One region of the Nocardia sp. NBC_00508 genome, then DNA from elsewhere that is predicted to be linked to it. Evidence: riboswitches for the same ligand, from Rfam matches in the RefSeq annotation. Region 1 holds a riboswitch; the other holds the start of a gene.

Region 1 (15,944 bases):
TGTCGTCCCCGATGTCGCCGTAGTGAGTCCAGCCGCTTCCTGATCGGGCGTGCTCGTTGCCGCTTTGCTCGGGGTGATCGTGCCCGGTGTGGCGCCGGTCGGCGTTGTACCCGGGGATGTCGCATTCGGTTCGGCCGCTCCTGGGTCGGGTGTCCGGGTGGGCAGCCGTGCCGCGACCCGGAATCCGCCGCTGGGACGGGGGCCTGCCGTGAGCGCGCCGCCGAGTGCGTGCGCCCGCTCGCGCATGCCGATGATGCCGTTGCCGCCGCTGCCGGAACGGGATGGGGCGCTGGTCGGGCGCGTGTTGTCGACGGTGATGTCGACCGAGTCCGACGTGTAGCGCACGGTCACCGTGGCGTCGGCGCCGGGCGCGTGCCGGAGCACGTTGGTCAACGATTCCTGGATGATCCGCACCGCCGCCGCGTCCATGACGCTGGGCAACTGCTGGGCGGTGCCGAGCACTCGGGTGTCGACCGTCAAGCCGGTCGCGCGCGGGAGCTGCAACAGCTCGTCCAAGTCGCTGATGCTCGGTGCGGGAGCGCGGGGGGCGGGCGGTGGCCCGGCGGCATCGGTGTTCGCCGTGGCGTGTGCGCGACTGTCGCTGTCGCTCGAAGCACCCTCGGCGGCAGACAGGTTGCGGCCGGTTCGCGAGCTACGGCGGCGCCGACGGTCGTTGTCCTCGTCCGTGCTCGCGGGGGCGTCGTCGGCCGGTTGGTCCCCGGACGCTGCGACCGTTCCGGAGCGGATCGTGTGCAGCAGCGCGTGCACATCGGCCAGTGCGTCGCGGCTAGCGGCCTTGATCGCGGTCAGCGCGGTCTGCGCCTGCTCGGGTCGCTTGTCGAGTATCTCCAGCGCCACCGAGGACTGCACGTTGATCATCGACAGGCTGTGCGCCAGCACATCGTGCAATTCGCGGGCGATGGCCAGGCGCTCGTCGCTGGCTTGCCGCTCGCGCTGCGCTTGCTCGTCCCGGCGCGCGGCCTCGGCGCGCTGTCGGCGCGCGACGAGCACGGCCTTGCGCTGCCTGATCCCTTCGGCTACCGACAGCAGCACGGCCAGCCAAGCCATCAGCGCGAAGATCTGCCACAGGTTGGCGGGCCGGCCGAGCGGCGCGGGCACCGGCCAGACCAGGGTGAGATAGCCGAGCGGGACGAGCGGGTAAGTCCACCAACGAGATCCGCTGCTCGCGGCGGTCAGAAAGGCGACGACCAGCGAGACGAAGATCGGCCCGTATCCGTAGCCGCGCACGAAATACGCCAGGCATACGGCCAGGACGACGAACAGCACCGGCACCGGCTGCGCCCGCCGCCAGATGAGCGCCACCGGCCCGGCGAGCAGCAGCAGATACCCGAGCATATCGAGGGAGTGCACCCCCGTCTGCCGCATGTTCGCGAAGGTGCCCCCGACCACTTGAACCGCGGCCACGACGAGCGCGACCCCCCAGTCCAAGCCGACCGAGCTCCGATCTGTAATCCCTGCCACCCGCACGCACGTAGCCTATGCGGCTGGGCCGGGATTCGACGTCCGCCTGGGAACGTATTTCACGGATATCGCGCCATCGGCATCCGGAATGCGCGCTGGGCGCGGACGGAATTCCGCGGCGGCGCCGCGATAGTTCTCGATACGTACGCCGAACATCGCTCGGCGACGGATGCCAAGGCCAGGGTCTGCGGCGGATTCTCGGTGCATGACAGATTCGATCGTGGTCACCCGAGGGTTGACCAAACGCTACGGCGACCACACCGCGGTCTCCGGTGTCAGCATGAGCGTCGCGTCGGGCGAGATCTACGGGTTCCTCGGCCCGAACGGCGCGGGCAAGACCACCACGCTGCGCATGCTGGTCGGGCTGATCCGTCCCAGCGCGGGCGCGGCCACGGTGGCGGGGCGCAGTCCGGGTGATCCGGCGGTGGTCCGCCGGATCGGTGTACTCATCGAGGGCCCCGGTTTCTATCCCTACCTCTCCGGCCGGGACAACCTGCGGGTCCTGGCGAAGTACCGCGGACTCGGCCGAACCGAAGTGGCGGATGCACTACACCGGATCGGCCTGGCGTCCCGCGCCGACGACAAATTCCGCACCTACTCGCTGGGCATGAAACAGCGGCTCGGTGTGGGCGCCGCGCTGCTGGGCAGTCCTGATCTGCTCATCCTGGACGAGCCGACCAACGGCCTGGATCCGGCGGGTATGGCCGAAATGCGGGAGCTGATCACGGATCTGGCCGCCGAGGGCCACACTGTGCTGCTGTCCAGCCACATGCTCAGCGAGGTGCAGGAGATCTGCGACCGCGTCGGCGTGATCTCGCACGGCACGCTGCTCGCCGAAGCGACGGTCGCGGAGTTGCGCGGGGCCTCGTCGCTGCTGCTGCGGGCCGAGCCGCTGGAGGTGGCGTTGCCCGTAGTGCGTCGGCTGGTCGGCGAGCGTTCGGCGTTACCGACCGCGAGCGGTATCAGGATCGAGTCGGACGCCGTCTCCGCGCCCGCGGTGGCGCGTGCCGTTGTGGCGTCGGGCGCGGATCTGCTGGAACTGCGGGTCGACGAGAAATCCCTGGAGGAAGTGTTCTTCGAGATGACACGACTGGAGGCGGTGCGATGAACCGGTTGGTGCTGCGTGATCTGGTGGCGAGCACGAAAGCGGAAATGCTGCGGCTGCGCAAGTGGCCCGCGTTCTGGATACTCCTGGGCACGTGGATTCTGCTGAATCTCACGTTCGCATACCTGTTCAACTACTTGGCGTATACCTCGGGCGAATCCGGCCGAATGTCCAATGGGCTGCCTCGCCAGGCGCTGCTGCAGCAGATGTTGCCCGTCGCGGTCCCCGAAGTGTTCACGCAGGGGATGGCGATGTTCGGCGGCGCGCTGATGCTCATCCTCGGCGCGCTGACCGTCGGCAGCGGATATGGCTGGGGGACCTGGAAAACCGTGTTCACACAGCGCCCTTCGCGGGTGTCCACGGTCGCCGCGGTAGTGGTGAGTCTCGCGGTCGTGGTGGTGGGGCTGGTGTGCGTGGCGTTCGTTGCGGATATCGCGATCGCCGGACTGGTCGCGGTATCGGAGTCACAGCCGCTCACGCCGCCTTCGCTGGACCGGGCGCTGCTCGGAATCCTCACCGGAATAGTGATTCTGGGAATGTGGACGCTGGCGGGTGCGCTCATCGGCGCGATCGCTCGTGGTCCCGCGCTCGCCGTCGGGCTCGGCTTGGTCTGGGTGCTCGTGGTGGAGAACCTGCTGCGCGGCGTGGCGGGCATTTTCCCGCCGATCGAGGTCATCACCGATCATCTACCCGGCACGGCGGCGGGGTCGCTGGCCGGGGCGATGCGCACGGTCGACGGACCGGCTACGCCGGGTGTGCTCGAAGTGCTTTCGCGAAACGAATCTCTGGTCGTGCTGGTGAGCTACCTGGTGCTTTTCGCGGGTGGCACGATCTGGCTGATGCGCGGACGCGATCTGGTGTGATCAAGAGGGTGTCGAAGCCGTTGGCGGAGAGCGTCCGTCAACGGCTTTCGGTCATGTCCGCGTCTCGGGTCACTCTCGCTTCGCCGGTTGCGCATCACCGAGCACAGCTTCCGCGATGGTGCGGAGCGCGTCGGTGATCTGTTCGGAGTCGAGCCCGCGCTCGCGCTGCTTTCGATAGACCTCCGCTGCCAGCAGCGCGAGCAGTGGGTCGACCATAGCGTCCGGCTCGCGAATTTCCGCCGCCACCAATAGCGCTCGCACATGCGCGTACCAGAACCCGTACGCGCCGGTCGCGAACCGTGCTCCGCCGATTTCCGCGCCGAGCACCAGATGCGCGTGCGCGTCCAGCAATTCGACCATCGCGGCGTAGAACGCGGCCAGTCGCTCTGCCGGTGATGCTCCGGGGCCGAGCGGGGGAGGTCCGGCGAGCAATTTCTCCTGTAGGGCGCGCTCGTGCTCGTCGAGCAGGGCAACGGCGATCGAGTTGGTATCCGGATAGCGGCGATACAGGGTGCCGCGCCCAACGCCCGCAGCCTTCGCTATGTCGTCCATCGTCACCGCGCGTGGGTCCCGGGTGGCGAACAGTTCGGCCGCCGCCGTCAGCACTTTGGCCCGGTTGCGTGCCGCGTCCGCGCGTTCGTGCGGGCCTGCCTGCCGGCCGGAGCCGGTGCCGGCGAGCAGATCGGATCGGGGTTCCATGCCGCGACTGTAGCCGACTTCGAATTAACTGGACAATACGTCCATTTAGTCCTAGGGTCGCTTCAGCTGAATCGGACACCATGTCCATTTAATCGGAGGTTTGACCATGACCACCCTGTTGCACCTCGATGCCACCGCCCGGCGGCGGTCGATCAGCCGGGAGTTGAGCGCCGCGTTCGCCGATGCCTGGCGCGAGCGACACCCGGAGGGCGGCTACCGCTACCGTGATCTCGCGGCCGACCCCGTGCCCTTCATCGGAGAGGCGTGGACCGAATTGTGTGCCGCGGTGCTGGCCCTGCCACGCACGGATCCGGAGCGGCTCGGCGAATTGGTCCGCACCTCCGCGCAGGCCGCCGCGTGGGAGATCGTCGCGCCGCTGCTCACCGAACTGCTGGCGGCGGACGTCGTCCTGATCGGGACGCCGATGTACAACTATTCGATCCCGGCCTCGCTCAAAGCGTGGCTGGATCAGGTGACCTTCCCGCGAATGTCGTTGGGACACCGGCGCTTCGTCGTGACGTCGGCACGCGGCGGCGCATACTCGCCCGGCGCGCCCAAAGCAGCCTATGACTATCAGGAACGTTTTCTGCGCGATTTCTTCGCAGGCCATTTCGCCGTCATCGACACGGTTTTCGTCCACGCGGAACTAGCCAATTCCCGCGAGGATCCGGCACTCGCGGATCGGCGGGCCGAGCACGACGAGTCCTACGCCCGGGCGCTGGTGACAGCGCGCGATCTGGCCGCGGAGTACTGAGATGAACTGGGTAGTCCTCGGCATCGCCGGGCTGGTAGAGATCGTCTGGTCGCAGAGCATCAAACCGACCGAGAACTTCACCAGACTCGTGCCCACGCTGATCTGCTTCGCGCTCGGCGTCACCGCGGTGTACCTGCTGTCCCGCGCTATGCAGACGCTACCGGTGGGGACCGCCTACGCGGTGTTCACCGGCATCGGGGCGCTCGGCGCGATCGTCCTCGGCATCGTCCTGCACAAGGACCCGTTCAGCGCGGGGCGCATACTCGCGCTCGCGTTGATCCTCGGCGGCATCGTGCTGGCCCGGATTACGAACCCGGAGTGAGCGAACGGTTCGGCGGACGGTTCAGGCGCTGGATTGGTGCCCGGCGGGATGTCTCCCGTCGCCGCCGGGACCTTCTGTCGGTCCAGGTGGGCGTTTCGGCGCGCCACGGATTGCCCAGAGGTGAGTGGATCTTCGGCCGCGTGTGGTGCGTACCTGGTCGGGCGTTGGGCGGCATACCTCGATGTGCTTGGTGCGTATGGGTTTCCGGTGCGCCGCCCTGCCGTCGCGGCGCGCGTGTGAATAGGCCGCCGGGACGAAAGTGATCGGCGAACTGGTGGGCCGGAGCGAAGCGGCCGGGGTAGGTTTTTTGCTGAATCGTCAAACGATCATCGGCGAAAGGACCGTGATGCCCACACGTACCGCGCGTACCGCCTGGACCGGCACCCTGCAGGAGGGTTCGGGACAGGTCGAGCTGGCCAGTTCGGGGGTCGGCAAGTACGACGTGTCGTTCCCCAAGCGTTCCGCCGAGGAGGCCGACGGCACCACCAGCCCGGAGGAACTGATCGCGGCCGCGCATTCCTCCTGCTACGCGATGGCGCTCTCGGCGCAGATCGGCAACGCGGGCGGTGCGCCGGAGAGCCTGGACGTCACCGCCGACGTGACCCTCGGCCCCGACCCGGCGGGCGGCTTCCGGATCACCGGAATCAAGCTGACCGTCCGCGGTCGCGTCTCCGGCATCGACGCCGACGGCTTCCAGGCCGCCGCCGAGGCCGCCAAGGCGGGCTGCCCGGTCAGCAAAGCACTGGCGGGCGTCGACCACATCACCCTCGACGCGGCCCTCGCGTAGTTCGCGCAAACGCTTGCTCCCCGCACACTCGGTGACGTGTGCGGGGAGCTTGCGACAAATCAGCGCTTGTGGAAGTAGCGGCGGGCGGGGCGGGTGTAGAGCGCGGGAATCGCGATGAGAACGGCGGCTACGTGAACTGCGCGGAAGACACCGAGCGATACGGATGCGGGGGTCAGGTCGGCGAACAGGTCGCGGAGTTCCTTCGCCGAGATGGCCTCGGCCAGCGGCTCGATGATCAGCGAGAGCAGACCGAACCCGCCGATGCCCACGGTGATCACCAGACGCGCCCAACGGTCGCCGCGGGTCACGCGCACCGCGACGGCCAGTACCGCCAGGTAGATCGCCAACCGCATGCCGAATCCGGTCGCCAAGTCCGCCGGGTCGGCCTCGTCGAACGCGAGCGCTGCCCGCACGATCGCTTCGGCGATGCCCGCGAGCAAAGCGACGACCAGCGCGGAGAACGCGACGCGAACCGGGCGTGGTGGCGCGGAGACAGGGGCGTGCAGAGGGGCGGGCCGGGAAGAAAAGGCAGTGCCGGTCATGTGACCGACACTGCCTCAGCTAATTCCGGACGCGAATCAGTCCGCGGTAGCGGCCGTTACCCGTACCGGAGTATCGGTTCGCGTCGCGAATTCGGTGAGTGCCGCGAAGCCCAGGGCCAGGCACACCCACAGCGTCGCGGTCTCGGCCAGTGACGCCACCCGGAACTCCCACAGCAGGCTGGCCGGGAAATCCGCATTCACCTCGTTCACACCGGGCAGCAGGATGTAGCCGAGCCCGGTCACCAAGACGAACGCGGCCACACCGCCGATCAGCCGGACCGTGGACAGTTGTGCACGCAACACGGTGAACACCGCCACCGCGGCGCCGACCGCCACGATGCCGAGCAGCACCGCCGCCAGCCACAGCAGGGTGCGCTCGTCGATGGTTTCGGGATCACCCACCGCGGGCGGATTGGCCGGGTACTTGAAGAACGGCACCGCGACGATCGCGGCCCAGCCCGCCGCGCCCAGCGCCAGCGCGAGCCGCGGCCCGGACAGCGTGGTGTAGCGCCGCGCGACATGCGCGACCGAGGCGTAGATGGCGCCGAGCGCGAGCCCGGCCAGCCCGAGCGCGAGGAACTGCCCGAACTTCTGGCCGGTGCGGCTCACCAGTGGTTCTTCCTCGTCGCCGTGCGAATGCCCGCCCGACGGTTCGGCGGGTTCGCCGTGCGTGTGTTCGGCGGCGGAGCCCGCTTCTTCGATGGCGATCGCGGCGTCCACCTTGGGTTCGCCGACGAAGTAACCGACCGTCGCGGCCAGCAGCCCGGCGATGAGACCGGCCAGCAGGCCGCGTAGCAGCAGTGTTCCGAGTGAACCGATCAGTGGCACGGGAGCCCTAGCAGGTGGCGTCCGTCGTGCATCAACTCGTGCAGGTACATCCCGCTGCGCGAGATGGCGCCCTGATCGAATCCGACCAGGTAGAGGGTGAGTAGTGCGAGAAGAACGACACCAACCGTGACGAGCACGGTGGCCAGGGAATCGGTTGCCCGGCTGGGTGAATGCGCGATAGCCATTCGAGTCCTCCTTGGGATACGCGTCCCGTCGGGTAGTGACGCGACGGTGCCGGTGTCTGGCTGTCCGGCACCGGACTCGGTGCATGGAACACAGTGGCGCGACCGCTCCGGAATCTCACCGGATTACCGCGTCACCCTCGCGTTTGTCCTTCGAACTGTGACACCCGCACACACCCGGCGTCAACTATGTCCTGCGCGGCGGTACCACGGCCTCGGGCAAGTCGCCGGGCAGGCAGGAACCTGCCCGGCGAAGGCACCCAGGACCGCGACGCGAGCGACGCGCCCGGAGGCAGCAGTGTGCGCAAGGGCCCCGGGAGCGCTGCCCATCGGACTCAGTTCGCGGGCTTCCCCGCGACGTCGAGGACGACTTCGAACTCGAGCAGCGAAGCCCCGGTCGCGACCGGCTTCTGGCGCTCGCCCGCATGCGCTTCGCGTGCGGGCCCGTCCCGCCAGGCGGCGAAGGACTCTTCTGAATCCCACTGGGTGACAACGAAATACCGGTTCTCTCCGGCGACGGGGCGCAGCAACTGGAAGCCGAGGAAGCCGGGCGAGTTCTCGACCGCGTGCGCACGGTGGGCGAATCGCTTCTCCAGCTCGGGGCCCGCGCCCTCGGGAACCTCGATCGCGTTGATCTTCACAACAGCCATGCGTCCAAGCTAGCGGTTGCCACCGAGCAGGCGCTCGGTGCCTCGTATTGTCGAACCGATGTTGCACGACGAAGGCGGAGCGGGCGCGCCGATCCTGCTGCTGCACGGACTGATGGGCAGCGCGCGCACGTGGCGCGATCAGCTGGACTGGCTGCGCGAACACGGCCACGTCTACACCTTCGACGCCGCGGGGCATGGCAGGCCCGCGCCGGCGGAATTGACCACCGAGGCATTCGTCGACGACCTTGCCACCGGCACGGCGGAGATCACCGAGCCGATGGTGGTGATCGGACATTCGATGGGCGCGCTGCACGGGTGGGTGTTCGCCGCGACCCACCCCGAGCGGGTCCGAGCACTGGTGATCGAGGACATCGCGCCGGATTTCACCGGCCGCACCGCCGCGCACTGGGCCGCGATGATCGAGGCATGGCCCGAGCCGTTTCCCGACGACGAAGCCGTGCTTTCCTTCTTCGGACCGGTGGCCGGACAGTACTTCCTGAACTCGTTCCAGCGCGGACCGGAGGGATACCGGCTGCATGGTTCGGTCACCACGTTCCGTGACATCTCCGAGGAATGGGGGACGCGCGACTTCTGGTGGCAATGGCATGCCGTGCGCGTGCCTGCCCTGCTGCTGGAGGGCGAGCACAGCATCACCCCGCCGGGACAGATGCGGCGGATGGCCGCCGCGCATCCGGAAGCCGATTACGCCTTGGTTCCCGGTACGGGACATCTCGTGCACGATGACCAGCCACAGCGTTACCGGGCGGAGGTCGAACGCTTCCTCAGGCGCGTGCTCGGCGGTGGGTGACCGCGGACGTGCTATCTTCTTAACCACTGCAAGTGGAGTACTTCAAATGGAGTGATTTTAATGCGAGAACTCGTCTACTACGTCGCCATCAGCCTCGACGGCCGGATCGCGGGGCCGAAGGGGGAATTCGACTTCTTCTTCGCCCCACTGGCCGACGAGGAGCGTTCCGCCGCATACAACGCGTGGGTCGACACGCATTATCCAGAGGTCACTCCCACGGTCGTCCGTGCGGCCGCTGGGCTCACCGACGTGCCCAATGTCCGCTTCGACACTGTGATCCTGGGGTTGGGCAGCTACCGGCCCGCTTACGACGCGGGTATCGAGAGCCCGTACGCGCACCTGCGCCAGTACGTGGTGTCCAGCACTCTCGGCGAGGTCGCCGACCCGGACGTGACCGTCGTGGACCGCGACCCGCTCGGCCTGATCCGCGCCCTCAAAAAGGAAGGGGGCGATAAAGACATCTGGCTGTGCGGGGGTGGACGTCTGGCCGGCGAACTGATGCCGGAGATCGACCGGCTGGTGCTCAAGACCTACCCCGTGCTGGCGGGAGCGGGCGTGCCGCTCATCGACGGCGGATTCGACCCGGCGTTCTTCACCGTCGTGGACCGGCAGATTTTCGACAACGGTGTGACAGTCACGGAGCTCGCTCGCTCCTGAATCAGGCCGGCCCTGCCGCGTTGTGGCCGCCTTCGCCCGCGAGCGCGAACAAGCCGTCGGCGGTTTGTTCGATCAGGCCGTCCACCAGCAGCGAGTCGAGCGCCCGGTCACGTTGTCCGGGGTCGCGAGTCCAGGCGAGATCGAGGCGTATCCGCTCGACCGGTCCGCTGGCGTCCCGCAGGACGTCCAGCAGCCGACCGCGGGCCTGCCGGTCGGTGCCGTCGTACTTCTGGGTGCGGCGGACCACGTCGGTCACCGGTCTTCCGGCGGTGACCCATGCGCAGCTCGGCAGTGGACACTGCGAGCAATCAGGGGTGCGCGCGGTACACACGGTCGCGCCGAGTTCCATCAGGGCTGCGGAGAACACGGCGGCGCGGTCGATCCGGTGTGGCAGGAGGGCTTCGGTCTCGGCGAGGTCGCGCGAGGACGGGTTACCCGCTTCCGCGCGCCCGTGCACCGCCCTGGCAACCACGCGGCGGACGTTGGTGTCCACCACCGGAACCCGTTGGCCGTAGGCGAAACACGCGACGGCGCGCGCGGTGTAAGCGCCGATACCGGGCAGGCCGAGCAGGACGTCGACGTCGGCGGGCACCTCGTCGCCGTGCTCGGCCGCCAGCACTCTCGCGCACTCGTGCAGGCGCAGCGCGCGCCGCGGATAGCCGAGCTTGCCCCAGGCCCGCAGCACTTCGGCCGGCGAGGACGCCGCCATCGCCGAGGGAACCGGCCAACGCGCAACCCACTCGCGCCAGACCGGTTCGACGCGTACGACGGGGGTCTGCTGCAGCATGATCTCGCTCATCAGGATCTGCCACGCGGTGACGCCCGGCCTACGCCACGGCAGATCGCGCGCGGTCTCCCGGTACCAGTCCAGCAACGTGTCCGCGTCGATGCCCTTCGGTGCGCCGTTCCGCACTGCCCTCACTATCCCTGTCCTGCCGCCGCTAGGCGGTGTTTGCCCACCTGTAACCATCCGAACTCGCTGGTAACGCAAGGCTTGTGCACAATGGTCGGTATGCCGGATTCCAACCCGATCAGTGCCTGGAAGTCCCTGCGAGAAGGCAACGAGCGCTTCGTCAGTGGTGCGCTGCTGCATCCTAGCCAGGGCGCCGCAGACCGGGCCAAGCTCGTCAGCGGCCAGCACCCGCACGCGATCCTGTTCGGTTGCGGCGACTCCAGGGTCGCAGCCGAGTTGATCTTCGACCAGGGCCTCGGCGACATGTTCGTCGTGCGCACCGCGGGCCATGTGGTCGACAGCTCGGTACTCGGCTCGATCGAGTACGGGGTGCAGGTGCTCAACGTGCCGCTCATCGTAGTGCTCGGGCACGACAGCTGCGGCGCCGTGAAGGCGACCATCGACGCGCTCGACGGCGGCGAGGTCCCCGGCGGGTTCATCCGCAGCGTGGTGGAGCGGGTCACGCCGTCCATTCTGATCGGACGGCGGGAAGGTCTGTCCACCGTCGACGAGATGGAGTCCAGGCACGTGGTGGAGACCAGCCGCCTGCTCATGCAGCGGTCGATGATCATCTCGCAGCGGGTCGCGACCGGTGCGTGCGCGATCGCGTGCGTGACCTACAAGCTGGCCGAAGGCAAAGTGCGACTGCACCGCGTCGTCGGCAACATCGGCGAGGTGGTCTGAAGCCACGGCACACCCGGGATCCGCCCAGCGTGCCGGCGGAATCTACCCGCCGCAAACGGGTGCGGGGCGGCCGACACGCCGTGCCCCTGAGACGCTGGGCCCGATCATGCCCTTACCGTTGAGGCGTGCTGGAACCGAACGGACCACTGCCACCGGAGATCTACTGGCGTCGACGCGCATTCGCCATCGGCATCCTGGTGGTCGCGCTGGCGCTGGTGATGTGGGTCGTGCTCGCGGTCGTGCGCGGCGGCGACTCGCCCGGCGACACCAAGTCCGCCGCGTCCAGTTCGGTCGTGGCCAAGCCGGCCGAATCCGCACCGGCCAAGCCATCCGGCGCCGGTGATTCCGGCGCGCCGAAGCCGAGCACCAGCCTCGTGGCGGCAGGTCCGTGCCCGGACCAGTCGCTCGCGATCAAAGTGACGGTCGAGCAGCCCACCTACAAGAGCGGCGAGCAGCCGGTGTTCGGGATCGTCATCACCAACATCTCGTCGGTAGCCTGCACCCGCGATACGGGCTCCGGTCTGCAGCAAGTATCGGTGCACACGCTCGACGGCCAGCGGCGGCTGTGGTCGAGCACCGATTGCTACCCGGACGGCCAGCCCGACGTCCGCACGATGAATCGCGGTGAGCAGGCGGCGTTCACGGTGACCTGGTCGGGCTCCACCTCGCAGCCCAACTGCGCGGGCGAACGCGTTCAGGTGCCACCGGGTGCATACAACGTTGTGGCGCAACTCGGTTCGGTGCGCAGCGCGGCAGAGCCGTTCAATATCGCGTAATAGAGCGCGCGCCGACTCAGCCGACTGCCTCTGCTGGGGCAGCGCGTAGTTTGCGGAGGCCCGCTATGCGGATGGCGGAGCGCAGGTCGGTGACCTCGTGGATTTTCATGGTGGTCTTCGCCGGGGCCAGGCCGGGGGGTACCAGGGCGGTGGTGAAGCCGAGGCGTTCGGCTTCGGCCAGTCTGCGGGTCACGCCGGTCACCTTGCGGACCTCGCCCGCGAGTCCGACCTCGCCGAGGATCACCCAGCCCGGCGGGATCGACACATCGGATTCCGCGCTGGCGATGGCCAGCGCGATGGCCAGGTCGGCCGCAGGCTCGACCAGACGCATGCCGCCGACCGTCGCGGCGTAGACATCGCTCTTGCCGAGGAATATCCGGCCACGGCTCTGCAGGACGGCCAGCACCATGGCGACCCGGTTGTAGTCCAGCCCGCTCACGGCGCGCCGCGGCTGCGGGATCTCGGTCTTCACGGTCAGGCCCTGCACCTCGCCGACCAGCGGTCGTTTGCCGTCCATCGCGACGGTCACCGCGGTGCCCGGCACCGAATCGGTCCGGTGGTGCAAGAACAGGCCGGACGGATCGTCGACACCGGTGATGCCGTCCTCGTGCAATTCGAAGCAGCCCACTTCGTCGGCGCTGCCGAAGCGGTTCTTGATGCCGCGCACCATCCGCAGCGTGGAGTTCTTGTCGCCCTCGAACTGCAACACCACATCGACCAGGTGCTCGAGCGTGCGCGGACCGGCGACATTGCCGTCTTTGGTGACGTGGCCGACCAGCAGCACCGCGATCCCGCTCACCTTCGCCAGCGAAGTCAACGCGGCGGTGACCGCGCGCACCTGGGTGACGCCGCCGATCACGCCGTCCACATCCGGGGCGAGCATGGTCTGCACCGAGTCGACCACGAGTAGCGTCGGGCGCACCTGCTCCACGTGCCCCAGCACGATCGACAGATCCGATTCCGACGCCAGATAGACCCGGTCGTGCACCGCACCGGTGCGATCGGCGCGCAGCCGGACCTGCCCCGCCGACTCCTCCGCCGTGACATACAGCGACTTCTCGTCGCGCTGCGTGGCCCAGCGATGGGCGACCTCGAGTAGCAGGGTCGACTTGCCCACCCCCGGCTCGCCGGAGAGCAGCACGACGGAACCGGGGACCACCCCGCCGCCGAGCACCCGGTCCAGCTCACTGACACCCGTCGGCCTGGCCTTGGTGGTCTTGGCATCGATCTGCGAGATCGGTGCGGCCGCGGTACTGGGCAGCATCGCCTTACGTCCCTGGGCCCCGACCGCACCCGCCCCGACGACTACCTCGTCGACGCTGCCCCAGGCCCCGCATTCGGGACACTTGCCCACCCATTTGGCGACTTCATGCGAACAGGCGGAACACCGAAAGATCGGCTTGGTCTTTGCCACACGCGCACCTTACGCACCAGCACCGACACAAGTCGGAAACTTGTCAGCGCCCGCCGCAACAACTCTGGAAGCCGACTAATGTCCAGCGATTGCTATCAACGCAACTTCACCGGCCCAACCCGGTATTTCTCGCGAAGCGAGACCGAGCATTGCCCCGTTCGCGGCCCGGCTCGCGTCCGAGCGGCCGCCGCGTCCGCGACGAAGTGACCAGCGGCAGACACCCAGTCGCTAGCGATGAAATGCGGCACACCCTTGACGCCGCAGTCGCACTACTCGGCCCCACCCCCGATTTCGAGCGCAGCGAGATCAAGCATTGCCCCGTTCGCGGCCCGGCTCGCGTCCGAGCGGCCGCCGCGTCCGCGACGAAATGGACCAGCGGCAGACACCCAGTCGCTAGCGATGAAGTGCGGCACACCCTTGACGCCGCAGTCGCCGACCCACGCAACTACTCGGCCCAACCCCCGATTTCGAGCGCAGCGAGACCGAGCATTGCCCCGTTCGCGGCCCGGCTCGCGTCCGAGCGGCCGCCGCGTCCGCGACGAAGTCGCCAGCGGCGGCCGCTCGGACGCGAGCCACAAGGGGGCCGCGAACCCGCCGCGCCCGCGCGGCCAAAAACTCAGTGGCCGCCCTTGTGTTCGGCTTCGGCGGGTCCGGACTTGTCGGACTCGTGCCGCTCGGTGTGCAGGCCCGCATCGACGGGGACCTGGACCTGGACGGTGCCGTTCTGCTTGAAGTTGAACGAGACGTTGTAGGTCAGGCCCGGGGTGATGTCCTTGGTCAGGCCGGTGATCTCGATGAGGATCGGCTCGGCCTCGGGGGCGGCGGCGGGCTGGGCGCCGTGGTCGTCGGTACCGTGCGAATCGGCCGCCGTGGTGGTCGGCGCGGTCGTCCGGGCGGTGGTGGTCGGTGCCCCGGTTGTCGTCGGTGCGGCGGTCGTGGTGGTTGGCGCCTCGTGCTTGACCGGGTGGGTACCCGCGACGACGGTCTGCTGCGGGGCGAGCCGGACGGCGGGCTTCCCGGCGGACGGGGTGATCTTGACGGTGCCCAGGTCGGTGGTGATGCTGGTCAGCTCGTCGGCGACGGACTCGCTGTTGTTGATGGCGGACAGCGCGATGACTGCCTTGCCGCCCTTGGCGTTGGTGTACGGGGTGCCTTCGGCCGGGTAGACGATGTGCACGTTGCGCAGCGCGATGTCGCCGACGTCGGCGGAGTTGCCGTTCACGGCCGCGACCTGCTCCGCGGTCTGCGAGTTCTGACCCGCGGAGCAGCCGGACAGCGCGATCGCCGCTCCGGCGGCGAGTGCGGCAACCGTCACCATGCGACGTCGCGCCCCCTTCGGGGCGGTCACAGCTTTCAGGGCAGTCACGGGTTGTCCCTCCATGTCGACCGGGCTCTGCTCCGCGCGGGAGCGTAGTAACTAGGCAGCGTAGTAGTTCACTCGGCGGCCCAGGCGTGGGGGCTGTGCTAACTTGCCCCGACGCCGAGCGACCCGCTCCGGAGCGCGGCGGTGTCGAGTCGAGCGCGGCGCGCCCGTGCCGACACCCCGCGCGTGGGTAACAGTTCGGTCGAGCTTCAGAGGTTGCGGAGAAGGTGCCGGGTCACGGGCGGGCCAGCGGGGCGACGGAGCCGGGCGATAACCCGTTCTGGCACAACGTAATGCACACCGCCCGGCTTCTGTCAAGCCCCACGGTTGCCTCGTTGTGGCCCTGACCTGCACAGTTGATCGCGCCGTTATCGAGTCGCATGTTAAACTGTGAACATCGAAAGGGGCACGGGACACATGATTTTTAAGGTCGGAGACACCGTCGTTTACCCCCACCACGGAGCGGCGCTGATCGAAGCAATCGAGACTCGCACCATCAAGGGTGAGCAAAAAGAGTATCTGGTCCTGAAGGTCGCCCAAGGCGATCTCACTGTTCGGGTTCCCGCGGAGAACGCCGAATACGTCGGCGTGCGTGACGTCGTCGGCCAGGAGGGTCTCGATCGGGTCTTCCAGGTTCTGCGCGCGCCGCATACGGAGGAGCCGACCAACTGGTCTCGCCGCTACAAGGCCAACCTGGAGAAGCTCGCCTCCGGCGATGTGAACAAGGTGGCCGAGGTTGTTCGCGACCTGTGGCGCCGGGAGCAGGACCGCGGCCTTTCCGCAGGTGAGAAGCGCATGCTCGCCAAGGCTCGGCAGATCCTGGTCGGTGAACTCGCGCTGGCCGAAGGCACCGATGACGGCAAGGCCGAGACTCTGCTCGATGAGGTTCTCGCCGCGGCTTCCTGACCGTGAACACACCTGACAACGGTGTCCGTTCCACCAGCGGACCCGTCGTTGCTCTGGTGCCTGCCGCCGGTCGTGGCGTGCGTCTGGGTGAATCGACGCCCAAGGCGTTCGTCACGGTCGGCGGCACGCCCATGGTCCGGCTCGCCGTCGAAGGCCTGATCGCCTCCGGC
Region 2 (15,944 bases), 1.5 Mb from region 1:
TCGAGGCGCATCCAGCGACTACCGGGCGCGTTCGATCCTTTGGTGGCCCGGCTGATCCAGGAGACCGGGTTCGAGGGCGTCTACCTCTCCGGCGCCGTGATGTCGGCCGAGCTGGCGTTGCCCGACATCGGGCTGACCACGGCCAGCGAGGTGGCCGCCCGGGGGCAGCAGATCGCCAGGGTCACCGATCTCCCGGTGCTCGTCGACGCCGACACCGGTTTCGGGGAGCCGATGAACGCCGCCCGCACCGTAACCCTCCTGGAGGACGCGGGCCTGGCCGGTTGCCATATCGAGGATCAGGTGAACCCCAAACGCTGCGGTCACCTCGACGGCAAGGCCGTGGTTCCGGTCGAGGAAATGGTGCGCCGCCTGCGAGCCGCTGTCTCGGCCCGGCGCGACCCGAACTTCATCGTCTGCGCCCGCACGGACGCGCGCGCCACCGAAGGATTGGCCGCGGCGATCGACCGGGCCAGGGCCTACGCCGACGCGGGCGCGGATCTGATCTTCACCGAAGCGCTGGCGGACGCCGCGGAGTTCGCGTCATTCCGTGCCGCCGTGCAGGTCCCGCTGCTGGCCAACATGACCGAGTTCGGCAAGTCCGAGCTGCTGTCCGCATCCACCCTCGAGGAGATCGGCTACAACGCGGTCATCTATCCGGTGACCACACTGCGGCTGGCCATGTATGCCGTGGAGCACGGGCTGCGCGAGATCGCCCGCACCGGAACGCAATCCGCGCTACTCGGGACTATGCAGCACCGGTCAAGGCTCTACGAGCTGCTGCGTTACCAGCAGTACACCGAATTCGACGCCGGAATATTCACCTACACCGGAAGCGAGTGACCGACATGACCGAGATCAAGAAGGGCCTGGCCGGAGTGGTGGTCGACACCACCGCCATCTCGAAGGTGGTGCCGGAGACCAACTCGTTGACTTATCGCGGCTACGCCGTACCGGATCTGGCGCGGCATTGCGGTTTCGAGGAGGTCGCGTACCTGCTCTGGTACGGCGAACTGCCCGACGTCGCGCAGCTGGAGCTGCTGTGTCAGCGCGAGCGCGCGCAGCGACGCATCGACCGGTCGATCCTGTCGCTGGTCGAGAAGATGCCGGAGACCTGTCATCCGATGGACGTAGTGCGCACGGTGGTGAGCTACCTCGGGGCCGAGGACGCGGAGGAGGATCGCGGCGGTACGCCCACGCAGCGGGCGTTGCTGGCGAAAGCCTTGCGCTTGACCGCAGTGCTGCCGACCGTGATCGCGGCGGACATGCGGCGGCGGCGCGGACTGGATCCCATTGCGCCGCACTCGCATCTGGGCTTCGCCGCGAACTTCCTGAACATGTGTTTCGGCGCCGTGCCCGACCCCCGAATCGTGCGGGCGTTCGAGACCTCGCTGATCCTCTACGCGGAACACGGTTTCAACGCCTCCACCTTCGCCGCGCGGGTGGTCACCTCCACCCGATCGGATATGTACAGCGCGGTCACGGCCGCCATCGGGGCGCTGAAAGGACCGCTGCACGGCGGCGCCAACGAGGCCGTCATGCACGCCATGCTGGAGATCGGCGAACCGGAGCTGGCCGGGTCGTGGCTGCGCGCCGAGCTTGCGGACAAGCGGAAGGTGATGGGCTTCGGTCACCGGGTCTACAAGAACGGTGATTCCCGCGTGCCGACCATGCGCGCGGAGCTGGAGCGGGTCGCGGCGGCGACCGGAGGTGAGCGCTGGTTGCGCATGTACACCGAACTGGAGCGCGCGATGGCGGAGGCCACCGGAATCAAGCCGAATCTCGATTTTCCCGCCGGCCCCGCCTACTACCTGATGGGGTTCGACATCGCGATGTTCACGCCGATCTTCGTGATGAGCCGGATCACCGGGTGGACCGCGCACGTCATCGAGCAGGCGGCATCGAACACGTTGATCCGGCCGCTGTCGGAGTACACCGGCGTGCCGCAGCGGAAGCTGGCCGTCAGCCACTGAACGGAGCGACCTGCCCCCGGCGGGCAGGGGAAACCCCGATTCTCTTCCCTACCGAGCAATTGCTTGGTTGAATCGTGGGTGCACCCCGCCCGGCGGTAGCAGGAAGTGAGCCACGCGAATGCCGAGTCCCGACGAACTCGTCCGTGCGATGTGCCGAAGCTGGTCCGACCCCGATCCCGACCGGATCAGCGCCTACTTCGCGGAAGACGCCGTTTACCACAATATTCCGATGGAACCCATCGTCGGCCGCGCTGCCATCCGCGACTTCATCGCCGGCTTCCTGACCACCTTCGACGCCATCGACTTCGACATCCACCACCAGATCGCATCCGGCAGCGTGGTCATGAACGAACGCACCGACACCCTGCGCTCCGCAGGCCGCGCGACCCCACTCCCGGTCATGGGCTTCTTCGAGGTCACCGATGGTGCCATCACCACCTGGCGCGACTACTTCGACATGGCGGTCATCAACCGAGCCTTCGGACTGTAGAGCGGGTCAGTCGAACAGGTCGTTCTCGGATTCGGCGGTGGCGGCTTTGCGGGTCCAGGATTCGAGTCGGTCGAGATCGGTGCAAGAGATGATTTCGGCCCGTGTCTTGTCCGGGACAGCGATTCCGCGTGCTTCGAGGACCATGAGGAGGGTCCGCACCGCCTCCTCGGCGCGGCCTTGTGCGACGTACTTGCGGGCGAAGTCGCTCTGGTAGTCGTACTTGAAGGTAGACGTCATGAGTTCCTCCAGTCGGTGCCGGGCTGTCTTCGACAGAGCCGCGACAACAAGGTCATAGTACATTTTCGCGCGCTCGTCGTCGGTGCTCTGCAATCCGGCGAGAAACGCCTCGAACACCCGATCCGCGTCCGGGCCGTCCGCGTGTGCGAGTGCGGAGAGGACGGCTCGTTCGGGCAGCGTTCGAGCTTCGCCCAGATCGGTCACGGTAGGCACCACGTCCGGTCCGAGCACCAATGGGCGGAGCACGAGGCCCGGGTGACCGAATTCGATCGGCTTCCGGCACCAAGTGGCAACCCGTGCATCCGGGCTGACGACCATCAAGAAGACCGGGCATTCCAGGCGGGCACGCAAGGTGCTCACATAGACCGGCCACGCCCACTGCCGGGATCGGTCGCGGCCGAGTTGGACTTCCAGGACGATGCCGACCACGGCGGTCCCGCTGGCGTCCGTGAGCACCAGTGCGGTGTCACCCCGGAACTCGTTGGGCCCGACATCGGTGAAATCGCATGACGCCGCACGCACTTGCGCATACGCGGGTAGTGGTATGCCGAAGGCATCGGTGATCAACCCGGCCGCTAGGTGCGGTTGCGACCGGAACATCTCTACGAGCACCTCGTGCTGCTGCGTCGGCATGGCAATGGAAACTACACGGCCACACTGACATTCGTTGAAGCGGAAATTCGTCGCGATTATTGGGAACCGAATCGGGCGTGCGCGCGTCGAAGTAGGGCAAGAGGGGAAAGACCGAGTCGGAGAAGACGTGCGAGGAGGGGTATGCCGATGGAGCGTTGTTCCGGGTGTCACACGGCGTGGCGGAAGGCGATGCGGACGCGGGCGGGGGTTGTGCCGATGACGCGGCGGGAGGAGCCGTGTGAGCGGTATACGTCCCGGCGGCGACGGCATCCACGGCCGGAACCGGAATCCGGTTGAGCCCGTAGTGGACTGGCTCGCGCAGTCCGGGGAATCGGTCAGGATCGGGGCGAGAGGGCAACCAGGGGACGGCATGTAGTGCGGCCGGTCGGGCGTGCGTGAGTCGGCGCCCCCTTCGTCAGGGGGAAGGGGGCGCCGATCATCGCTCAGGAGGACGCGTTCACCGGACGGCCGCCGCGGCGGCGACCATATTGCGCAGCGCGGCTTCCACTTCGGCGGGGCCCCTGGTCTTCAATCCGCAGTCGGGATTGACCCAGAGCCGTTCGGCCGGAACGGCTTTCAGCGCAGCGCGCAGCGACGTGGTGATCTCCTCCACGCTGGGCACCCGCGGCGAGTGGATGTCGTACACGCCGGGACCGACGCCGAGGTCGAAGCCCGCCGCGTTGAGGTCGTCGAGCACCTCCATACGCGAGCGCGCGGCCTCGATCGACGTGACGTCGGCGTCCAGCCCCGCGATAGCGTCGATCACCTCGCCGAACTCCGAGTAGCACAGGTGCGTGTGGATCTGCGTGGCATCCGACACACCGGAGGTCGCGAGCCGGAACGACCGCACAGACCACTCCAGGTACGCGGGCTGGTCGTCCGCACGCAGCGGAAGCAGTTCGCGCAGAGCCGGCTCGTCGACCTGGACGATCCGGATGCCCGCAGACTGCAGATCCACGGTCTCGTCCCGGATCGCCAGCGCCACCTGATGGGCGGACTCCTCCAGCGGTTGGTCGTCGCGGACGAACGACCACGCGAGAATGGTCACCGGGCCGGTCAGCATGCCCTTGACCGGCTTGTCGGTGAGCGACTGCGCGTAGCCGATCCACTCGACGGTCATCGGTTCCCGCCGTGCCACGTCCCCGAACAGGATCGGCGGCCGCACGCAGCGGGTGCCGTACGACTGCACCCACCCCTGCTCGGTGGCCGCGAAACCGTCGAGCTGCTCGGCGAAGTACTGCACCATGTCATTGCGCTCCGGCTCGCCGTGCACCAGCACGTCCAGCCCCAGTTCCTCCTGGAGCGCGACGACGTCCGCGATCTCGGCGCGCATCCGGCGCACGTATTCCGCCTGATCGATCTCGCCCTTGCGCAGCGCGGCCCGCGCCAACCGGATCGCGGAGGTCTGCGGATAGGAACCGATCGTCGTAGTCGGCAGCGCGGGCAGCCGCAAACGATCCTGTTGCAGCTCACGGCGCTGCTCGGCGGGAGCGCGGCGCACGGCGTCCGGCCCGAGTGCGGCCAGACGGGCGCGCACCTGCGGATCGTTCAGACGCGGATCCGACCGCCGCGCCGCGAGTGCCGCCCGCACCGCGGCCAATTCGGCGCCGATCGCCTCCGGGCCCTCGCGCAAGCCGGTCGCGAGCAGGCGCACCTCCGCGACCTTCTCCGACCCGAAAGCCAGCCACCACCGCAGCCGCTCGTCCAACCGCGTCTCCGCGGCCAGCGTGTACGGCACGTGCAGCAACGAGCACGAGCTCGAAACCGCCACGTGCCCAGCGGATCCCAGCAAGGTGCCGAGGGTGGCGAGGGCACGGTCGAGGTCGGTGCGCCACACGTTGCGTCCGTCCACCACTCCGGCGACGACGAGCTTGCCCGCCAGGGCGGGCACCGCAGCCACCGCGGAAACGTCTGTGCCGGAGGTGAAGTCGACGGCGACGGCCTCGATCCCAGTATTCGCCAGCGCGGTGAGCGCGGCACCTGGATCACCGAAGTAGGTCGCGACGAGGATCGCGGGACGATCGGCCGCCTCGGCCAGTTCGCCGTAGGTGGCCTGCACCAGGTCGATCTCCTCCGCCGTGAGGTCGGTGACCAGCACGGGTTCGTCGATCTGCACCCACTCGGCCCCCGCGGCGGCCAGCCGGCGCAGCAACTCCCGATAGAGCGGAAGCAGCTCGAGCAGCCGGGTCAGCGCGGTGCCGCCGGTCGCCTTCGCCAGCTTCAGGAAGGTGATCGGGCCGACCACCACCGGCCGCGCGGGCACGCCCAGCTCGAGCGCCTCCCGCAGTTCCTCCAGCAGCTTCTCCGGGTGCAGCGAGAACGCGGTGTCCGGGCCGATTTCCGGCACCAGATAGTGATAGTTGGTGTCGAACCATTTGGTCATCTCCAACGGTTCGACCGTGTCGGTGCCGCGCGCGGCGGCGAAGTACCGATCCAGCGGATCGGCGATCCCGGCGACCCGAGGCGGCAACGCGCCGAGCAGGACGGCGGTGTCGAGTATCTGGTCGTAATAGGAAAAGGTCCCGACGGGGATCGAGTCCAGGCCCGCGGCGAGCAATTCGGTGAGCTGAGCTCGCCGCAGATCACTTGCCACGGCGTGCAACTTCTCGGCGTCGATCCCGCCTGCCCAGTAGGCTTCCGTGGCTCGTTTGAGCTCGCGCCGCGGCCCCACCCGAGGTAGCCCGAGAACCGTTGCGGTGAACGGCTTTTGCTGTGAAACAGTCACGATGTTTCTCCATTGCTGAGGACGAAAGCCATCGCCATACGGGCAGGCGGAGGACCTTATGACATGCCGGAGATATTCCCGGCCGAGGAGCCCGACACGTCAGCTGGTGATCCGCACGCCCAATCCACGAGGCGGTGGCCGCCGGGTACGGCGTACCCGGCACGGCTGGCAGGTCTTCGGACTCGCGGGCACCGGCCGAGGGACGTACCGGCGTGCTCCGGTGTTCCCGATGACCGACCTACTGGCCGTCGCTTCCCAAGTCACGAAGCCTTCCGGCTCGGTGAACTCAGTGCCTGGTGACGGCGGTCGTTCCTGCATACCGCTGCGGGACAGTCCCGGATTCCCACCGGGTTCCCTCTCGCCCGCCGTAACGTCGCCGCACGGACGGGCTCGACTCCGTCGCGCGACGTCGGGGCTCCATCTCGCCGCGCGCTGGTGAACCAGCTGCTCCTTCAGCATAGGCCCCGCAGCCGCGGGCGCGCGTAACCGGCCCGGCCTGGCCATGTCACCCTTATCTGGATCAGCCTCCGGTGGGGGACGCGGGTTGCTGCCGCGGCATCGACGGTAGGCCACAACGGCGCTCTCAACGCAACATCTGATTTCGTGAGCACATGGGTAACTCCATGTAATTGGCGCGACGGCCTTTGCCTACGGCACCGGCGAGCAGCGCGACACCTGGCGCGCCCTGATCGCCTCACTGGAGGGCATGCTGCAATTGCACCGGCACAAGTCCGGCGCGCTGGTCGATTTGGGGGACTATCTCTAGCAGCGCACCGGCGGCATGATCGGCAGTCGGTCGCAGCTGATCCGCGGCACCGCGATCCTGGCCATCGACGATGGCAGCGAGAAAGTTACCCGCGCCCTGCTCGACGACATTCCCATCGACTACGCCGCCACCAGCAGTACCCCACCACGCCGGCGCGCCATCTCGTGCAGCGCCGCCAGCCGCATCCGGCAGCTCCTGACCGAACTCGGTGAGCACTGCCAGCTGGCCGAAGGGCCTACCGAATGCTGAGGTGAGCACCAAATTGTCCAGATAACAACCCCTACGGCGAGGTCGAGCTCAACATGAACACCCGGCTCGCTCTCGGCGGATGAGTGGTCCTGGCAAGAGGGCTGACGGGACGATGAAGCAGTCCATGCGCGGGGCGGCGGATCGGTTCCCGCCTGGCCGCGCGCCCAGTGTTACTGCGGGTTGTGGTGGTGTAGTCGGTCGAGTTCCGCGTTGAGCGCGGCGTTGGTGTGGCGCAGTTCGGTGTTGGCGTCTTCGAGGTCGAGGATGCGGGCGATCGCGGCGAGGTTGACCCCTTGCGCGGTCAGGGCGGCGATGCGCGCGAGCCGCGCCAGGTCGTCGTCGCTGTAGCGGCGGGTGCCGCCGGTGCTGCGGGCTGGTGTGACCAGTCCGTGCTGCTCGTACAAGCGCAGCGAATGCATTCCCATCCCGGCCAGTTCGGCGGCCACCGAGATCCCGTACACCGCCTGCGCCGGGCCGGGCCGGTGACCGTGCCCCGTCGGGTGGTCCTCGTATCGATCCGACAGCATTCGACTCCTTCTCTCTGCCATCTCCAGATTACCTCCGTAGGATGCTTGCGCTCATCTCGGCAGAGTGCTAAAAAAATCTATGTCAGATGACACAAGTTATCTGAGTTCCCTTCGATCGAGAATGGAGTGAAGTAGGAGGTGGCGACCATGCTGATGCGCACCGATCCGTTCCGGGATCTGGATCGTTTGACACAGCAGGTGTTCGGCACGCCGGCCCGTCCGGCGGTGATGCCGATGGACGCCTGGCGCGAGGGAGACGAGTTCTTCGTCGAACTCGACCTGCCCGGCATCGACCCGGACTCGCTGGATCTGGATATCGAACGCAACGTGGTGACTGTGCGGGCCTCGCGCCCGGAACTGGACCCCGAGCGTTCGATGATCGCCGCGGAGCGCACCCGTGGGGTGTTCAGCCGCCAGTTGTTCCTGGGGGAGAACCTCGACACCGACGCGATCCGCGCCGACTACCGCGACGGGGTGCTGCGCCTGGTGATCCCGGTCGCGGAGAAGGCCAAGCCCCGCAAGATCGAGATCAGCCGCCACGACGAACGCGAGGCCATCAACGCCTGACCCGGCAGCCTCACGCGAGTCCTGTGATGATGCCCGCGATGAGGTGCGCGACCGGTCACGCTGCGACCGAGCCCGGCGAGCTGTCGGGCCTGGATGCCCGGCTGCTGGGGTTGGACCCCGATCTCGAGGAACTGTTCGCCGAGATCGACCAGGTCTTGCGCGAAGCCCGGGATCGGTGGAGGTCCCCGCCACCGCGCGGACCTCGCGCACCCTGGCCACGGCAGGGCGCGCGGCGCCGGGAGGGCGGACCGCCCAGCTGCACGGACGCCGACCGGGCGTTGGGCCGGCTCGCCAGCGCGGCCCGCCCCCGGCGCTGAGAGCCTCGGTGCGGTATCCGATGACGAGTGAGAGCGAGGTGATGCCCGTCGAAGACAACGAAGACCACACGAAACCGTTCTCGCACAGAAGTGTTTTCGCGATATACGGGCCGGCGGCCGGGCCTGGTTCCTGCACACCGGCACCCGGACGTCAGGACACCCCGTCCGGCGCGTGCACAGCCACTGTCGTGGCACAGCAGCGGGCACGGCGCGCCGCCCCTCGCGGGAGCACCGGCACAGGTTCATGTTGTCCCTGCCGCCGACGGGTGGGCCCGGTCAGCATGAGGCTTCCGGGCTCACCCGGCCTTTCGCCGGATCGGCCACCCGATGGCATTCGAGGGAAGGAGACCGCCGTGACCGCCACCTGGACCACCACCCCCGCAGGCAGCGACTTCGACCGCGTCGGCCAGAACGTTCCCGTCCGGGACAGCGACCTCGACATCGGCCTGGGCACCACCACGCTGCACCCACTCGCCGAGGCCCTGCGCGCAGCGATCGAGACTGCCGACCTCACCGACCGTATCGATCAAGCCTTGATCACCCCACACGATGATGACGACTACGACTACCCCGCCTGCTGACCACAGCACCCGGACCCGCACTACCTACCGGCCGACCCCGCTATGGCCAGGCGCGACCGGCATAAGCCAGGCAGCCAGGGGGCCGGATCTCGATATCGACGCCGTGCCGGTATCAGTCGGCGCCTGCTACACGCGCCGACCCGGCGCCGACGAAGTCATCGTGAGACTCGTACGCGGTTTTCCGCGCTCAACATCCAGGCCCTGGCCCGCCGATCATCGACGGAACGCTGACCTTCGAACAAGCATGCGCCTGGGACCCGGTCATCAATCCACTCGAGACGCAGCCACCACAGTGGCCGCCGGGCACGGAACACCTGTACCACAGCGTGACTTTCGGTCATCTGGTTGGCGAGATCGGGCGCCGGGTCTCCGGCGGTCCTGATCCGCGATCACCATCAGCAGCGGTGTCGGAGACACGCGACGCAGGAACGCTTCCGGTGCGTAGGACTGGAACTTGTCGACGCTGGAGAGGGTGAGGAGGTGCCTGACACCAGCGCGTTCGGGCCGTGACCGAGCACGACCACCGCCATCCCGCGAACCGCTGTCCGGGTCATCCCGCACAGAGTGAATGAGAGCGAATCATGGCACTCGACACGACCGACCTATTCATCACCAGCGACATCACTCCGGAAATCGCGCGCTACGTGCCCGACTTCGCTGGCGGCAGCTGGGAACTCAGCTGGCTGCCGAATATCGCATTGACACGCGAGCAGGCGGTGAACGGAATGGTCCTCGACGAGATCCTGAACGACCACGGCACTGCCGACAACGAACTCGCGCTCGAATTGGCCGCCCTCCGCGCCGCCGACCTCGGTCTCGATCATCGCCTCGGCGTGACCGCCCGGCCGGGAGCCGACCGGGCGACATAGGATCCGACTCCGAGTCTGCAGCGCTGATATCAGGTCTCGCCTGGGAGGTGTACGGCGGACAGGAATTGCCAGACGCGGGTCGCGGCTTGCAAGTTGAAGCGGGTGTTGACGTCACGCAGGTCGAAGCCGGTGATTTCCCGGATGCGCCCGAGGCGATAGCGCAGGGTGCTGCGGTGGATGTGCAGTGCGGCGGCGGAATCGTCGTAGTTGCCGCCACATTCGAGGTATTGGCTCAAGGTGTGGACGAGGTCGGTGTTGCGGGTTCGATCATAGTCGAGGAGCGCGCCGAGCCATTCACGCATGAATTCTTCGACCTGGCCGTCGGTATGGGCGGCGTCGACCAGGCGGTAGAAGCCGAGTTCGTCGAATGCGGTCGCGCCGTCGGGTGTTCGGGATCGCAGCCGGATATTGATGGCGCGGCGCGCGTCGGCGAAGGCACCGGCGAAATGGCTCGGCTGGTCGCAGCGGCCGCTGATACCGATGGCCACCGGTGTCGTGTCGAGGTGTTCGCGGATGGCGTGGTGCAGGGCGACCGGATCGGGTCGGCGGTCGGTGATCAGCACCACCATCCCGGCGTGGCGTCCCGGAATGTAGTGCAGGTCCAGCGCGGTCGCGGCGCGGCCTACTGCCTCGGCGACCGCGCTGCCGGTGCTGTGCACCAGGACGAGGTAGTGCTGACCGTGCAGGTCGTGTCCCAATGCCTCGGCCCTGGCCAAGGCGCTGTCGTTGTCGGTACCGGACAGCAGATCGTCGACCAGGTCGCGGCGCAGTCGCAGCTCCATCTCGGCGACATTGCGTTGATGCGAGAGTTCGAGCGCGAGAACGGTACTGCCGTAGCTGAGGGCGAAGAGGTTCTCGTCGGTCACCCGATGGTCGGGGTCGACCAGCGCGAGTGTGCCGAGGATTTCGGCGCGCGGTTTCACCAGGATGACTACCCGGTCGTGTATGCGGAGAGGCGCGTTGGCTGTGGCGAGCCGGTGCAGCAATTGCTCACGTTCCTGCGGTGAGGGCTTCGGGTAACGGTCCGGCAGACCAGGCCCGGACCAGGCCCTCAGGTTGCCGAAGGGGTCTTCGATCGCTACGGGTAGCCCGGACACCTGAGCGAGGGCGTCCGCGATCCCGTGCTCCCCGCCGCCGTACGCCGCAGCGCCGGCGAGCACTTCGTGTACCCGCATCTGGCTCTCCAGTCGGACCACACTGGCGGATAGGTGCTGGTTTATCTCGGTCAATTGGATGGCGTGGGCGACCGACTGTTCACGCAGTGCGGCATTCGCCAGCGCCGCACCGGTCAACTGAGCCAGCACGGTGAGCAGGAAGATCTCGTCCGCCCGTGGTTCGTGGTCGGCAGCGACAAGCAGCGAGCCGCGTGCTCCGGTCACGCTCGACAGGGTGAACGCCCAGCCCCACTGGCCGTCGGACAGGTCGACTTTGCCCGCACCATCCTGCGCGCGGATCTGAGTGTCGAGGTCGGGCCGCGCAGGTAGCGGCGGGTAGGGCAGAAATTCGCCGTCGACGGAGTGATAACTCGCCAGCGTGCGGCAGCACCCGAGCGATGGCACCGCCTCCGCGGCGATCCGCAGGATGTCCAGGTCCTGGTGTTCGGCGAAGAGCATCATCGACAGGGCGCACAGGGCGTGCATCGACGACAACTGGGCGCGGGCGAGCGAGTCATTGACCTGTGAACTCAACAGTTGCTGGTTCATGCGGATCGAGTCCGTGAGGTTAGGTGGCCGAGGTCGCGCGCCGACCTCGAAACCGCGGCGGCTTCGGTGCCCAATCCCGAATACTGACCGATCGCGTCTATCTGCCGCGAGCCCGTGACCTGCTTACATCATTGGTGTCCCACGTGCCGATGCGATGCTGCGGGCGTCGATCCTTGATGCTACACGCGATCGGCGTGTCGCGCGTGGGCCGATGTGGTAATCGAGTGTGCTGGGTGATCACTCGTCAGTGCGGAACCGTCGACATCTCCTGTCGCCCGGCACCGCATACCGATCAGCGCCTTTCGAAGTATTCGTGAACCTGCCGCACCGCCATCGCGCCCTCGCCCACCGCGGAGGCAACCCGCTTGACCGAGCCGCTGCGGACGTCGCCCGCCGCGAAGACGCCGGGCACGGTTGTTTCCAGCGGCACCGGTCGCCATTCGGGATAGCGGGCGTCCTCGTCGCGGGTCCGGTACACCGCATCCGGGCCGGTGCGAACGAAACCGTGATCGTCCAGCCCGAGGGCGCCTGCCAACCAGGCGCTACACGGTGTGGCGCCGATGAAGACGAAAAGGGCACTCACCGCGAGTGTCGCCTGCTCGCCGGTGCGATTGTCCTCGACCACGATCTCTTCGAGATCACTCGTGCCGTGCACCCCGCGGACCTCGGTATGCCGAAGTGTCGTCACGCGCGGATGCCGCTCGATCTGGTCCACCAGATATCGGGACATGCTCTTGCCGAGGTCGCCGCCCCGAATGAGCAGGTAGACACGCTCGACACGCTCGGCGAGGAACACCGTTGCCTGTCCGGCGGAGTTGCCGCCGCCGACGATCGCCACCGGACCGAGACCGCACGTGGCCGCCTCCTGGTGCGTCGCGGCGTAGTGCACACCGGTGCCCTCGAAGAGCTCGATGCCAGGCACTTCCAGCTTGCGGTATCGAGCGCCGGTGGCGAGAATGACGGCTCGGCCTACCAGCGCGCCGCCGTCGGAAAGGCGGAGCCGATGATGGCCGCCTTCGGATTCGAGACCGGTCACCTCGGCCGACACCAGAATCCGGGCGCCGAACTTTTCGGCCTGCAGTACCGCCCGCTCAGCCAGCTCGGCGCCGGATATCCCGGCAGGGAAGCCCAGGTAGTTCTCGATCCGGGAGGAGGTACCCGCCTGCCCGCCGGACGCGATCACCTCCAGCACCGCCGTGTCGAGCCCATCCGACGCGCCATACACTGCGGCGGCCAGTCCCGCCGGACCCGCACCGACGACGAGGAGATCGCAGGTGTCGTGGCCGGTGTCCGGAACGGCAAGCCCGATGGCCCGCGCAAGCTCGGCATTGGTCGGGTTGCGCAGGACCTGCTCGCCCCGCCAGATCACCACCGGGGTGTCCTCCGGTCGGACCCCGAGACTGCGCAACAACTGTTCGGCGCGACTGTCGCGCTCGAGGTCGATCCATCGGTGCGGCAATCGGTTTCGCACCGCGAATTCGCGCAACCGCCGAGTCTCGGGTGAGTAACAGGAGCCGATGATCCGGAAGCCGGAACCGAGCCCGATCAGCAAACTGCGGCGGACCAGATACGCGCGCAGGATCAGATCGCTGAGCACCGGATCGTGTTCGACCAGCGCACGGACCCGCTGCGTCGGGACGGCAAGTACCTCGCCATCCTCGACCATTTCCGCTGTGTAGAACGCGACCTGGCCCTCCAGCAGACCCAGCTCGCCGAGGAATCGGCCGGGGCCGTGCACGCGCACGATCCGGTGCGTCTGCTCGTCGCCGACGATCCCGACCTTGCCCGACAGGATCACGAAGAAGGTATCGCTCGGCTCGCCGACCCGGACCAGCGTCTCGCCAGCGCGCACCCGCCTGCGGGTTCCGCCGACGGCGAGCGTCGCCACCTGCTCATCCGACAATCGTGGGAATGCCCCTGCGATGTCGGATGTTTCGGTCGGCGTCACGCCCGACGCGGGGTTCTCAGACAAAGTTCTGGTGGACGTAGCACCAGCGCCAATTTTCGCCCGGTTCCATCGATTGGACGATGGGATGGCCTGCCCCGCCCGCATGCGAACGCGCGTGCCGCATCGGCGAGGAGTCGCAGCAGCCGACGTGCCCGCAGGTCAGGCAGAGCCGCAGGTGGACCCACGGCGTCCCGAGCCGGAGGCACTCTTCACACCCTTGGGGAGTTCGGGGGGTTACCGGCCGGATCGCGGCTGCGTGCGGGTCGGTGTGCACAGAAGTCATGCCGTCGTCTCCTTCTTTCGGCCTTCGGCGAGCGCTTGGTCGAGCCATCGCCGCAATTCGGGCACCAGCGCGGTGCCCGCCTGCCGGGCCAAGACCTCGCCGTGCTGCAACACGAGCAGGGTCGGCACCGCACGGACGGCGAACCGTTGCGCGGTGCGGGGTGCGGCGTCCACGTCGACCTTGACCAGTTTCAGCTGGCCTGCGCGTTCGGTCGCGAGCTGCTCGAGCGCCGGGCTGACCATCAGACAGGGGCGGCACCAAGTCGCCCACAGATCGACCAGCACCGGCACCGCCCCTTCCTCGGCCACCCCGGCGAAATCATCGTCGCCCGCAGCGACGATCCACGGCAGCGGCTCATGACAATTGCCGCAACGCGGGGTTCCGGTGCCCGCCGCGGCGGGCACCCGGTTGGTCTTGCCACAATGCGGACACTTGACCTGCGCCTTTTCCATTGGCCCCACCGCTTCCTCAGGCCGCGACCTGCTGTTGCGTGTAGGCGACCGCCAGTTCGCCGCCATGCACGGTCACCGTGACGGTGCCGCCCTGGTCGATGTCGCCGCGCAACAAGGCCCGCCCGATCTTTGTCTCCACCTCGTGGGCGATATAGCGGCGCAACGGTCGCGCACCATAGACCGGGTCGAAACCGTGCTGTGCCATCAGCCTGCGCGCTTCCGGCGTGATTTCCAGCTGGATCTGCCGCTGCGCCAACCGTTCGCGCAGCTCGGCGGTCTGGAGTTCGACGATTTGTTCGAGCTGCGGCAGCGTCAGCGGAGTGAACAGCACGATGTCGTCGACTCGATTGAGGAACTCCGGACGGAAGTGCCCGCGTAGTTCGGCAAGCACCCGGTCCCGGGCGTCCGGCTTGATCTCGCCATGACCGGTGACCCCTTCGAGCAGGTACTGGGAGCCGATGTTGGAGGTCATGATGATCACCGTGTTGCGGAAATCCACTTGCCTGCCTTGCGAATCGGTGATCCGGCCGTCGTCGAGCACCTGCAGCAGAGTGTTGAAGACGTCCGCGTGCGCCTTTTCGATCTCGTCGAACAACACCACCGAGTACGGCTTGCGGCGCACGGCCTCGGTGAGCTGACCACCTTCGTCGTAGCCGACGTAGCCGGGTGGTGCGCCGATCAGCCTGCTGACGGTGTGCCGTTCCTGATATTCGCTCATGTCCAGGCGCACCATGTTGTCTTCGCTGTCGAACAGCGCGGCGGCCAACGTCTTCGCCAGCTCGGTCTTGCCGACGCCGGTGGGACCCAGGAATATGAAGGAACCGATCGGCCTACGCGGATCGCGGATCCCGGACCGGGCCCGGATCACCGCGTCGGCGACAACCTGCACCGCCTCGTCTTGCCCGATAACGCGCTCGTGCAGGATCTCGTCGAGCCGCAGCAGCTTCTCCCGCTCGCCTTCTTGCAGCCGAGCGACCGGAATACCGGTCCATGCGGCGACGATCTGGGCGATCTCGTCTTCGGTGACCACCTCCCGCAGCAGCGGTTGCCTGCCTTGCTTGGAGGTCAGCTGTTCTTCCGCGGCCTGCAGGTTCCGCTCGAGTTTGGTGATCTCGCCGTACCGCAGTTCGGCCGCGCGGTTGAGGTCGTAGTTGCGCTCGGCCTCTTCGGCTTCGTGGCGCAGCTGTTCGAGTCGGCCGCGTAGTTCCTGGACCCGGCGGATCGCCTGCCGTTCGGCGTCCCACTGGGCGTGCCTGGCGTCGGCCTCGGCGCGTACGTCGGCCAACTCCTTGCGCAGTTCCTCGAGGCGGGCCTTGCTGGCGGCGTCGGCTTCCTTCGACAGCGCGGCCTCTTCGATTTCCAGGCGGGTCACCTTCCTGGTGAGCTCGTCGAGTTCGGCCGGCATGGAGTCGATTTCGGTGCGCAGCCGGGCGCATGCCTCGTCGACGAGGTCGATCGCCTTGTCAGGCAGGAAGCGGTCGGTGATGTAGCGGTGCGACAGGGTTGCGGCAGCGACCAGAGCCCCGTCCTGAATCTTCACGCCGTGGAACACCTCGAGGCGATCGCGCAGGCCACGCAGAATCGAAATGGTGTCTTCCACGGTCGGTTCGTCCACCAATACCGTCTG

What was found. A riboswitch is a leader RNA that binds a small molecule or an ion and turns the genes downstream of it on or off. The one in region 1 is predicted to bind cobalamin.
Region 2: linked by a shared signal. The riboswitch ahead of metE (5-methyltetrahydropteroyltriglutamate--homocysteine S-methyltransferase) and the one ahead of OHA40_RS18080 (CbtB domain-containing protein) in region 1 are both predicted to bind cobalamin.

The regions. Positions count from the first base shown of each region.
Region 1 is NZ_CP107852.1:4,068,662-4,084,605, forward strand. Features, by position in the region: gene OHA40_RS18035 (sensor histidine kinase) at 1-1,386, opposite strand, end outside; gene OHA40_RS18040 (ABC transporter ATP-binding protein) at 1,688-2,590, shown strand; gene OHA40_RS18045 (ABC transporter permease) at 2,587-3,450, shown strand; gene OHA40_RS18050 (TetR/AcrR family transcriptional regulator) at 3,520-4,149, opposite strand; gene OHA40_RS18055 (FMN-dependent NADH-azoreductase) at 4,256-4,903, shown strand; gene OHA40_RS18060 (DMT family transporter) at 4,905-5,225, shown strand; gene OHA40_RS18065 (OsmC family peroxiredoxin) at 5,572-6,012, shown strand; gene OHA40_RS18070 (hypothetical protein) at 6,072-6,554, opposite strand; gene OHA40_RS18075 (CbtA family protein) at 6,591-7,382, opposite strand; gene OHA40_RS18080 (CbtB domain-containing protein) at 7,373-7,567, opposite strand; cobalamin riboswitch at 7,598-7,748, opposite strand; gene mhuD (mycobilin-forming heme oxygenase MhuD) at 7,900-8,214, opposite strand; gene OHA40_RS18090 (alpha/beta fold hydrolase) at 8,273-9,022, shown strand; gene OHA40_RS18095 (dihydrofolate reductase family protein) at 9,083-9,679, shown strand; gene OHA40_RS18100 (A/G-specific adenine glycosylase) at 9,681-10,592, opposite strand; gene OHA40_RS18105 (carbonic anhydrase) at 10,692-11,315, shown strand; gene OHA40_RS18110 (hypothetical protein) at 11,441-12,091, shown strand; gene radA (DNA repair protein RadA) at 12,108-13,505, opposite strand; gene OHA40_RS18120 (hypothetical protein) at 14,122-14,871, opposite strand; gene carD (RNA polymerase-binding transcription factor CarD) at 15,286-15,774, shown strand; gene ispD (2-C-methyl-D-erythritol 4-phosphate cytidylyltransferase) at 15,777-15,944, shown strand, end outside.
Region 2 is NZ_CP107852.1:5,615,669-5,631,612, forward strand. Features, by position in the region: gene prpB (methylisocitrate lyase) at 1-840, shown strand, start outside; gene OHA40_RS25065 (bifunctional 2-methylcitrate synthase/citrate synthase) at 846-1,970, shown strand; gene OHA40_RS25070 (nuclear transport factor 2 family protein) at 2,089-2,460, shown strand; gene OHA40_RS25075 (hypothetical protein) at 2,467-3,330, opposite strand; gene metE (5-methyltetrahydropteroyltriglutamate--homocysteine S-methyltransferase) at 3,788-6,058, opposite strand; cobalamin riboswitch at 6,206-6,436, opposite strand; gene OHA40_RS25085 (hypothetical protein) at 6,837-7,070, shown strand; gene OHA40_RS25090 (MerR family transcriptional regulator) at 7,241-7,495, opposite strand; gene OHA40_RS25095 (Hsp20/alpha crystallin family protein) at 7,745-8,164, shown strand; gene OHA40_RS25100 (hypothetical protein) at 8,203-8,481, shown strand; gene OHA40_RS25105 (hypothetical protein) at 8,835-9,062, shown strand; gene OHA40_RS25110 (serine hydrolase) at 9,326-9,538, shown strand; gene OHA40_RS25115 (hypothetical protein) at 9,644-9,931, shown strand; gene OHA40_RS25120 (PucR family transcriptional regulator) at 9,961-11,634, opposite strand; gene OHA40_RS25125 (FAD-dependent oxidoreductase) at 11,927-13,687, opposite strand; gene OHA40_RS25130 (UBP-type zinc finger domain-containing protein) at 13,599-13,865, opposite strand; gene OHA40_RS25135 (thioredoxin family protein) at 13,862-14,317, opposite strand; gene clpB (ATP-dependent chaperone ClpB) at 14,334-15,944, opposite strand, start outside.